3 regions of the Bradyrhizobium sp. HKCCYLRH3073 genome follow, and region 3 is predicted to be linked to each of the others. Evidence: predicted binding sites of a transcription regulator. Region 3 holds the regulator's gene; each other region holds the start of a gene.
What was found. Region 3 encodes PhoB, which activates phosphate uptake and scavenging genes when phosphate is short. Its sites were predicted from a motif close to TGTCATNNANCTGTCAT; they were not measured.

Region 1 (3,259 bases), on a different contig from region 3:
CGAAGCCGACCTCCTCGGCCAAGAACTCGACCTCGACTTCGCCGAAGCGGATCTCGCCGGCAAAGGGATGGTTGCGGCCATAGCCGCGCTGGGTCGAGTAGCCGAGCGCGAGCAGGAAACCCTCATCACCGCGTGCGAGATTCTGCAGCCGCAGATCGCGATCGGCGGGAAAGCTCAGGGGATCACGGGTGAGATCGCCGACCGGCGCGCCAACCTCGGCTTGCGGCGACGGCTCGATCAGCCCGTCCTGTCCGAGAATGTCGGTGACGCGCGGCGTCGGCGCATTCGGCGCCTCGGCACGGGCCGGCAACTCCGGCTCGACGCCGGCCGCCAACTGCGGATCGAGCAGCCGATGCGTATAGTCGAAGGTCGGCCCGAGCACCTGGCCGCCGGGAATGTCCTTGAAGGTCGACGAGACGCGCCGCTGCACCCGCATCGCGCCGGTATCGACCGGCTCGCTCGCGCCGAAGCGCGGCAGCGTTGCGCGGAAGGCGCGCACCAGGAAGATCGCCTCGATCAGATCACCGCGCGCCTGCTTGATCGCCAGCGCCGCGAGCTCGCGATCGTACAGCGAGCCTTCGCTCATCACGCGATCGACGGCGAGCCCCAACTGCTCGGAGACCTGCGCCAGCGACAGCTCCGGCACATCGCGATCACCCCGGCGCTCATGCGCCAGCAGCCGGTGCGCGTTCTCGATGGCGCGCTCGCCACCCTTGACGGCAACATACATGCCTCACTCTCCTGCGGAAACGAGCCGGGTCGTTCGCGGGATGGCGACGATGGACGAGCCATCGACCAGCACGACGTCGACACCACGCGGAAACAGCCTCTCATTGATCGACAGCCGCTCGAACAGGTCAGTCGGCGCGACCGTCGCACGGAACGATGTCGTCCCGTCGATGCCCGGACCACGCAGCTCGAACGCCGGACCTCTGGACAAGCTCGGCACCTGCAGGACCAGCGTCGTCGAGCGATCGGGATATTCGGCACTGCCGAGCGCGAATGAAGTCAGATCGGGAAGCGTTTCCGGGTCCGCCGCGACCGCAAAGCAGGCGAGCGCCGCGTCGGCGACGATCGGCGCCCCCGTATGAAACTTGAGCCAGGCGCCGACCTCGGACGTGCCGGCGAGCGGCGCATCAAGCCAGATCGGCGTATCGTGATCGAACAGGGTCAACGCGATCGCGGCGGCACCTGGCATCAACGACGACGGCCGGCCGACATTGCCCTCGACCTGTCGCAGACTTCCCGGACGCGCCATGGCCTCCATGACGATACGGAAGGTGGATTGCGCGGACAGCACATTGTCGGCGAAGCCGGGCTGCAGATCGGAAGCGGCGGCACCCATCAGCCTTCTCCTCGCACCATCGTATAGAAATCGACACGCGTGGCCGCAGCCTGCTCCGCGCGGTGGGCCCGCGATGCACGCATCTGCGCCTGCAGCGGTGCGACCACCTGCGTCTCGATCGATCGCACATGGCTTGATGACTGGATCATCGCGTCACACAGCGCGATCAGGCGCGCCTTGCCGGCGTCGCGTCCCAGCACATAGCCGAACCCGACCTCGCCGCTCTCGAGCCGCACCGCGGCGCGCGACACCGTCGCCTCGCCGACATTGAACGGCGCACCGTCGCCGCCGATCCGTCCCCGCAGCATCACCAGGCCATTCTCCGCCGGACGAAGATCGCGATACTCAGGCACCGCGAGGTCATTCAGCCTGGCGCGGATGTCCGCATGCGAGGCATGCGCCAATACCCGCATCGCCGCCCTGCGCCGGTCCTGAATCGTGGTCTCGCCGTCCATCGTCATCCCGATCTTGCCGTCTCGAAGTTGTCTATGTTAATAGACAACTTCGTAGCGAAGCGCCATGACTGTTTGATGACATGGGCGTGATTTCAGGCCGGACAGCGGAGAGCCGTGGATGAGCATGCAAGGCGCCGACTCGGGCGTGGCGCTGTGGCGGCGGGTGGCCGACGGCATCGAGCGCGACATCGCCGACGGCCGCTTCGCGGCCGGAACGCGCCTGCCCGGCGAGACCGAAATCGCCGAAACCTATCGCGTCAACCGTCATACGGTGCGTCGCGCGCTCGCTACCTTGGCGGAGCGCGGCCTCGTGCGCGCCGAGCGCGGCAGCGGCACCTATGTCGAAGCGCCTCGTCTGTCATATCCTCTGAGATCGCGCACCAGGTTCTCCGAGATCGTGGGGGCCGGCGGGCGCGAGCCGCGTGGACAGCTGATCGCAGCGTCCGAAGAGCCCGCGACGCGCGAGCTCGCGCGCGAGCTGCGATTGAAGACGGGCGCACCATTGGTGCGGATCGAGGCGCTGCGTCTCGCCGACAAGACGCCGATCTGCGTGAGCACATCCTGGCTGTCGGCCGAGCGTTTCCCCGAGGCCGGCCACATCTTCGCGTCGGTGCGCTCGATGACCGCCTTGCTCGCCCATTACGGCATTCGCGACTATCGCCGCGGCGCGACCAGGATCACGGCGGCGATCGCCGACGCGAGCGACGCCGCGCGGCTCGACCTCGCACTGGGCCGTCCGGTGCTGGTGGTCGACAGCACCGATGTCGATGCCGACGGGACGCCGCTCGTCAGCAAGCGCTCGCGTTTCGCCGCGGAGCGCGTGACGTTCGAGGTCGAGAGCTAGACCAGACGTCCGCTACTCCCCCGTGCGCGCTCAGTCGATGAGCGTGCCGTCCTGATTGAAGAACGGATGCGGCCCGTCGAAATCGCCGATCGGCACCTGATGGGTGACGACCGTTCCGAAGCCCGCCCCCGGAAACCAGGCGTGGAGGTGAAAGGCCGGTGGCTCGATCCGGAAGGATGGCGGGCGCAGCTCGGCCAGATCGAGCGCGACGGCATGGTTCGGCGCTGGACAGATCGTGCAGGGAATGCCTGCAAACCGGGTCAGCGTCGCGCGATGAACGTGACCGCATCCGATCAGTTGCACCCGCGGATGGCGCGCGAGGATCGCCGCGAGATCGTCGGCATTGCGCAGGTTCTGCCGGTCCATGTGCCAGATGCCGGTGGTGAATGGCGGGTGGTGCAGGAACAGCAGGGCCGGCCTTTCGCTGGAGGTGGACAGCCTGGCATCGAGCCATTGCAGACTCGCCTCGTCCAATTCGCCATGCGGATGGCCGGGCACGCTGGAATCGAGCAGAAGCAGATCGAGACCGGCCAGTTCCACATGCTGGTTCAGTGGCGCCGACTGCTCATGAGCAGCGCCGGGAAACGCCGCGCGCATCAGTTCGCGGGAATCGTG
Region 2 (3,259 bases), on a different contig from region 3:
TCTCCTCGAATTCCCTGCGCATCGCCCGGATCTTCTTGCGCAATTCGATGCCGAGCCGGATCGTGTCGTCCCACAGCACCTCGCCGGAGCGGCCCTTCATCATCTGCGCGCCGACGTCCAGCGAGGCGAACAGCGGATAGAACGGCGATGTCGAGGCGTGCTGCATGAAGCTCTCGTTGAAGCGCCGATGCTCGATCCGCCGCCGCTGCCCCTTGATGTGGCGGTCCTTGACGTGGATCTGCGAGGCCTGGGAGAAGCTCGCGAGCTGCTTGTGGGTCGATTGCGTGGCGATGATGCCTGGTGCGTCGGGTCCGAGATCGCCGAGGCCCATGGCGAAGCGGCCGGCATAGAGCGGGTGGAACTTCATGAACCCCGCCCAGGCCTCGTCGAACATGATGTAGTCGCAGAGGTGGCCGATCCGCTTCAGGATCATCTCGGCGCTGTGGATCGTGCCGTCATAGGTGCACTGCTCGACCACCGCGACGCGGAACGGCCGCTCCTTGCGCCAGGCGTCGGGGTCCTTCACCAGCGGGTTGTCGCGGATTTGTTGCCGCAGGTGCTGCTCGTCGAGCAGGTCCCAGCGCATCGGGCCGATCAGGCCCCAGGGGTTGCGAACTGTCGGGACGTAGATCGGGACGCCGCCCGAGATGAGCAGCGCACCATGATGGGCCGCCTTGTGGTTGTTGCGGTCGAACAGCACGAGGTCACCATCGGTGACCAGCGCGCCCAACACGACCTTGTTGGAGGTCGAGGTGCCGTTGAGGACGAAATAGGTCTTCTCGGCGCCAAAGATTTGCGCCGCTTCCTTCTGCGCGCGCAGCGCCGGTCCCTCATGGGTCAGGAGATCACCGAGATCGAGCACGGAATTGTCAAGGTCGTCGCGGAATACGGCTTCGCCGAGATGCTCGACGAAGATCCGGCCGATCGGGCTGCGGCTGTAGAACACGCCGCCATTGTGTCCGGGACAGGTCCAGAGCTGGTTGCCTTCCTCGGCATAGTCGACCAGCGTGCCGAAGAACGGCGTTTTCAGCGTCTCGGCATATTGCTTCAGCCGGCTGATCAGGTTCTTGGCGATGAAGGCGGGCGTCTCCTCGGAGAGGAAGACATAGCCGTCGATGAAATCGAGCACCTCGACCGGCAGGTCCTCGAAGCGCTTGCGCCGAATCAGCAGGATGATCGGGAAGTCCAGACCGCGCCGGCGCATCAGGTTGATCAGCGACGCCGTCTTGCCTTCCAGGCCCTTCTTGCCCCAATCGACGACCATGCAGCCGATCGCGGCATCCGTCTGCACCGCGATCTCGGCGTCCTCCAGCTTGCGGGCGCGCACCACCTCGAAGCCCGAGCGCTGGATCTCCTCAATGATCTGGTTGAAGCGGACGCCGGCGAGATCGTCGGTCTCGAACACCGGCGCGGCGAACAGGAAGGTGAAGCGGCGGAAGTAATCCATGAGCGTCTTTCGGGCTGGGTGGGGCAGCCACCTGTCGTCACGTTCGATGACGGTTCGATGACAATCGGGCACTCACGGAGCTTGTCTCGGCCGTCTCGCGGTGGCAATCGTCCCGAACCCGAGTGACGCTGAAAGGATCCGCGGTGCTTCCTGAATGGATCAGCCTTGATTGTGCGGCCCCGTCCGAACTCCATCGGCAGGCGGCGCTGGAACGCCAGGCGCAGTTGACCAAGCCGTTTGGCGCCCTTGGGCGATTGGAGCAGGTGGCGGTCGAACTGGCGGCGCTGCAGGCCCTGGAACGGCCGGGGGCCGACAGGGTCCCGGTGGTGCTGTTCGCAGGGGATCACGGCATCGCGGCGCAGGGCGTGTCGGCCTATCCGCCGGAAGTGACGGTGCAGATGCTGCACAACTTCGCGGCCGGTGGTGCGGCGATCTCGGTGCTGGCGCGCAGCCTGGGCTGCCCGCTTGAGGTGGTCGACGTCGGGACGCTGGCGCATGAGCCGGTGCCCGGCGTCGTCGTCGACAAGCCACGGCGCGGCACCCGCGATTTCAGCACCGAGGCGGCGCTGACGCCGGAGGAGGTTGCGTTCGCGGTGGAAGCCGGACGGCGCGCGGTGCTGCGGCAGGCCGATCACGCGCCGCAACTCGTGATCTTCGGCGAGATGGGGATCGGCAACACGACGTCGGCGGCAGCGATCGCCGCAGCGCTGCTGTCCTGTGCGCCTGCGGACACCGTCGGCAGCGGCACCGGGCTCGACGCCGACGGGCGGGCCAGGAAGGCCGCGGTGATCGCCGACGCATTGCGGCGACACGGGCTCACGGCGGGAGCGGCCGTCGCGGACATCCTGAAAGCGGTCGGCGGCTTCGAGATCATCGCGATGGCCGGCGCGATCGTCGCCGCCGCGCAGCGGCGCTGGCCGGTGCTGGTCGACGGCTTCATCGTCTCGGTCGCGGCGCTGGTTGCCGTCCGCCTCAATCCTTCCTGCCGTCCGTGGCTGTTGTTCTCTCACCGCTCGGCCGAACGCGGCCACGCCATCGTGCTCGACGTGCTCGGCGCCCGTCCTCTGATCGACCTCGATCTGCGGCTCGGCGAGGCCTCGGGCGCCGCCACCGCGCTGCCGATCATCAGGCTGGCCTGCGCGCTCCACGGGGGCATGGCGACCTTCGCGGAGGCCGCCGTCTCGGGAGCCAAGTCCTGATGCGGATCGATCTGCTGCGGCACGGGACGACGGGGCGGGATGGCCATCTCGATGGCCGCACCGATCCGCCGCTCAGCGAATCCGGCTGGGATCAATTCCGGCGGCAGACGCAGAGCCGGATCTGGCGCAGCGTCGTCAGCTCGCCGTTGGCGCGCGCACGTGCGGCAGCGGAGGATTATGCGCGTCAGACCGGCTGCGCGCTGAACATCGACGCGGATTGGAGCGAGCTCGATTTCGGGCGCTGGGACGGGCGAAGCCGCCGTGACATCGCCGCCGAGTCCGGGGGTGAAGGCTTGCTCGACGCCTTTCATGCCGATCCCACAGTCCGGGCACCGGGCGGTGAGAGCTGGGTCGATCTGCGAGCGCGTGTCACGCGCGCGACTGATCGCATTCTGGCAAAGTCCGAGTCTGCGCCGGTTCTGGTGGTGACGCATGGCGGCGCCATGCGTGCCGCGTTGTCGCATCTGCTTGGCTGGCCGCTGCGCCAGCTATGGAGCCTCCGTATCTGTCCCGGCACGCGGATCACGCTCGAAGCCGGGCAGGGCGATGATGGTGTAGCTTGGGGCGAAATCGTCGAGATCATCCAGCCATGAGTCTGCGTGAATTCTGGATC
Region 3 (3,259 bases):
GACATTGCCGGGGCTGACCTGCGCGACGCCGTTGAACACGCAATGCGCCGCGGTGAGCACGACGCGCGGCGCGACCAGCGTGCCGGTGCACCAGCCGCCGGTCGAGTATTGCGCGACGGTGACGACGCCGATCGACGACGCCGGCCACGAGGTGGGATCGACGACCTCGCCGATGTGGCGGTCGAGCCCGAGCAGTTGCTCCGGACGCGGAGCGGCGACGCCCGCCTCCGCCGATTCCGGCTTCGGCCGCCAGGCCGCAATGGCGCTCTGGGCCTGGACGCGCTGCGGCTCGGTCAGCTTGACCCGCTGCACGTCGCGGCCGGCCGATCGCACGCCGCTGCGACCCGCCATCACCAGCCAGGCGTAGCCCTGCACGACGTCCTGCTTCACGCCGCGACCGTCCAGCAGCATCAGGCCCAGCATGTATTGCGACTGGGCGAAGCCCTGCGCTGCCGCGCGGCTGAACCAGCGGCCGGCTTCGCCATAATTGCTCGCGACACCTTCGCCGTTGACATAGGCGATGCCGAGATAATGCTGGGCGACGGCGAGGCCCTGATCGGCGGCCTTGCGATACCACGCCAGCGCCTCGGCGGGGTTGCGCGGTTGGCCCCAGCCGAAGGCCTCCATGAAGCCGACGTCGAACTGCGCCCGCGCATCGCCCTTGGCGGCCAGCGGCAGCAGGCGGCGCATCGCCGCGGCGTGCTGTCCGTTTCCCGCCGCGGCGACCGCGTCTTCGAGCTCGGCGGCCGCGGCGCCCGCCGCGCTGCCGAGCAGCACGGCTAGAGATATGATGATGGTCTTGATCAAGGGCGTCCGCTGGGACCGAAACATCGTGACGGGCCACGAAGCAGACACGATCAAGACGGCGGCGGCGTGGCGGAAAGCGGACCGCGATCTCCTCAATCGGGCCCCCTCGCGCCTCACACCTGCTTCATCCTCACGCCCGATCGCCCCTTACACCTGCTCGCTCTTGGCGAAGCGATCATCGAGCGCATAGCCGGCGCCGCGCACGGTGCGGATCGGGTCCTGCTCGCGGCCCGGATTGAGCAGCTTGCGCAGGCGGCCGATATGGACGTCGACCGTGCGCTCGTCGATATAGATGTCGCGGCCCCAGACGCTATCGAGCAGCTGCTCGCGGCTGAACACGCGGCCGGGATGCTCCAGGAAAAACTCGAGCAGGCGGTATTCGGTCGGGCCGAGATCGATCGGCCGTCCCGAGCGCGCCACGCGGCGCTTCTCGCGGTCGAGCTCGATGTCGCCATAGGACAGCACGGTCGCCAGCCGCTCCGGGCTCGCCCGCCGCAGCAGGCCCTTCACGCGCGCCAGCAGCTCCGGCACCGAGAACGGCTTGACGATGTAGTCGTCGGCGCCGGTCGCGAGGCCGCGCACGCGCTCGCTCTCCTCGCCGCGCGCGGTGAGCATGATGATCGGCAATTGCCGGGTCTCGGACCGCGCCCGCAGGCGGCGGCACAGCTCGATGCCGGACAGGCCCGGCAGCATCCAGTCGAGCACGACGAGATCGGGAACGCGCTCCTTCAGCCGTGTGTCGGCCTCGTCTCCGCGCGCCACCGTCTCGACCTCGTAGCCTTCGGCCTCGAGGTTGTAGCGCAGGAGCGTCGTCAGCGCCTCCTCGTCCTCCACCACCAGAATTCGGGCGCCCATGTCAGAACCGTCTCTCTCAGTTGCCGGGGATCGTCGATGCGAAGCTCGTCATGTCGCCCTTCGGGCGCTTGTCCATGATCTGCTGGCCTTCGATCATATAGAAGACGGTCTCCGCGATGTTGGTCGCGTGATCGCCGATGCGCTCGATGTTCTTGGCGCAGAACATCAGATGGATGCAGAACGAGATGTTGCGCGGATCCTCCATCATGTAGGTCAGGAGTTCGCGGAACAGCGAGGTGCAGATGGCGTCGACCTCCTCGTCGCCCTTCCACACCGTCATCGCCGCCGGCAGGTCGTGCGCGGCATAGGCGTCCAGCACCGTCTTGACCTGCGACTGCACCAGGTCGGTCATGTGCTCGAGCCCGCGGATCAGCTTGAGGGGATGGAAGTCGCTCTCCAGCGCCGCGACGCGCTTGCCGATGTTCTTGGCGAGATCGCCGATGCGCTCCAGATCGGTCGCCACGCGCATCGCGCCGACGATCTCACGCAGATCGACCGCCATCGGCTGTCGCCGGGCGATGGTGAGCACGGCGCGCTCCTCGATGATGCGCTGCAGCTTGTCGACCTCGGCGTCGGTGGCGACCACCTTCTGGCCGAGCGCGATGTCGCGCCGCACCAGCGCATCGACGGAATCGACGATCAGCCGCTCCGCAAGGCCGCCCATCTCGGACACCAGCCGGGTGAGATCCTGCAGATCGCTGTCGAACGCCTTGGCGGTATGTTCACTGGCCATGATGATCTCCTGAAGTCAATGTCGTCGGCGTCAGCCGAACCGGCCGGTGATGTAATCCTGGGTCCGCCGATCGCTCGGCGAGGTGAAGATCTTGCTGGTGTCGTCGAACTCGATGAGCTCGCCGAGATACATGAAGGCGGTCTTGTCGGAGACGCGGGCCGCCTGCTGCATGTTATGCGTCACGATGGCGATCGTATAGTTTTCGGCGAGCTCCTGGATCAGTTCCTCGACCTTGGCGGTCGAGATCGGATCGAGCGCCGAGCACGGCTCGTCGAACAGGATCACCTCCGGCCGGACCGCCACGGTGCGCGCAATGCACAGCCGCTGCTGCTGGCCGCCTGACAGCGACAGGCCCGAAGCGTTGAGCTTGTCCTTGACCTCGTTCCACAACGCGCCGCCGCGCAATGCCTTCTCGACCCGGTCGTCCATCTCCGACTTGGAGATCTTCTCATACAGCCGGATGCCGAAGGCGATGTTCTCGTAGATCGTCATCGGGAACGGCGTCGGCTTCTGGAACACCATGCCGACCCGGGCCCGCAGCAGGTTGAGGTCGAGCTTGGGATCGAGGATGTTGGTGTTGTCCAGCATGAGCTGGCCAACGGCGCGCTGGCCCGGGTAGAGATCGTACATCCGGTTGAAGATGCGCAGCAGGGTCGACTTGCCGCAGCCGGACGGGCCGATGAACGCGGTGACGCGGTTGGTCCCCAGCGACAGGTTGATGTTCTTCAGCGCGTGGTGATCGCCGTAATAGAAGTTCAGGTTGCGCGCGGTCACCTTGGCGGGGGCTTCCGGCAAAACCTTGCCGTTCAGCGCGGCGGGATTGGGCTGGCTGACGGATACGGACAGGTCGGTCATTTTGCGTTC

Region 1: the regulator PhoB is predicted to act here: its motif matches at 1,865-1,881, upstream of phnF (phosphonate metabolism transcriptional regulator PhnF).
Region 2: the regulator PhoB is predicted to act here: its motif matches at 1,494-1,510, upstream of ACQR1X_RS30975 (Orn/Lys/Arg decarboxylase N-terminal domain-containing protein).

What each region holds. Positions count from the first base shown of each region.
Region 1 covers NZ_JBNPUD010000009.1:58,925-62,183, reverse strand. The annotation lists gene ACQR1X_RS21295 (carbon-phosphorus lyase complex subunit PhnI) at 1-730, opposite strand, end outside; gene phnH (phosphonate C-P lyase system protein PhnH) at 734-1,345, opposite strand; gene phnG (phosphonate C-P lyase system protein PhnG) at 1,345-1,800, opposite strand; gene phnF (phosphonate metabolism transcriptional regulator PhnF) at 1,919-2,644, shown strand; gene ACQR1X_RS21275 (phosphodiesterase) at 2,675-3,259, opposite strand, start outside.
Region 2 covers NZ_JBNPUD010000023.1:7,481-10,739, forward strand. The annotation lists gene ACQR1X_RS30975 (Orn/Lys/Arg decarboxylase N-terminal domain-containing protein) at 1-1,447, opposite strand, end outside; gene cobT (nicotinate-nucleotide--dimethylbenzimidazole phosphoribosyltransferase) at 1,591-2,646, shown strand; gene ACQR1X_RS30985 (histidine phosphatase family protein) at 2,646-3,239, shown strand; gene cobS (adenosylcobinamide-GDP ribazoletransferase) at 3,236-3,259, shown strand, end outside.
Region 3 covers NZ_JBNPUD010000010.1:51,956-55,214, forward strand. The annotation lists gene ACQR1X_RS22750 (trypsin-like serine protease) at 1-807, opposite strand, end outside; gene phoB (phosphate regulon transcriptional regulator PhoB) at 955-1,662, opposite strand; gene phoU (phosphate signaling complex protein PhoU) at 1,679-2,395, opposite strand; gene pstB (phosphate ABC transporter ATP-binding protein PstB) at 2,426-3,250, opposite strand; gene pstA (phosphate ABC transporter permease PstA) at 3,247-3,259, opposite strand, start outside.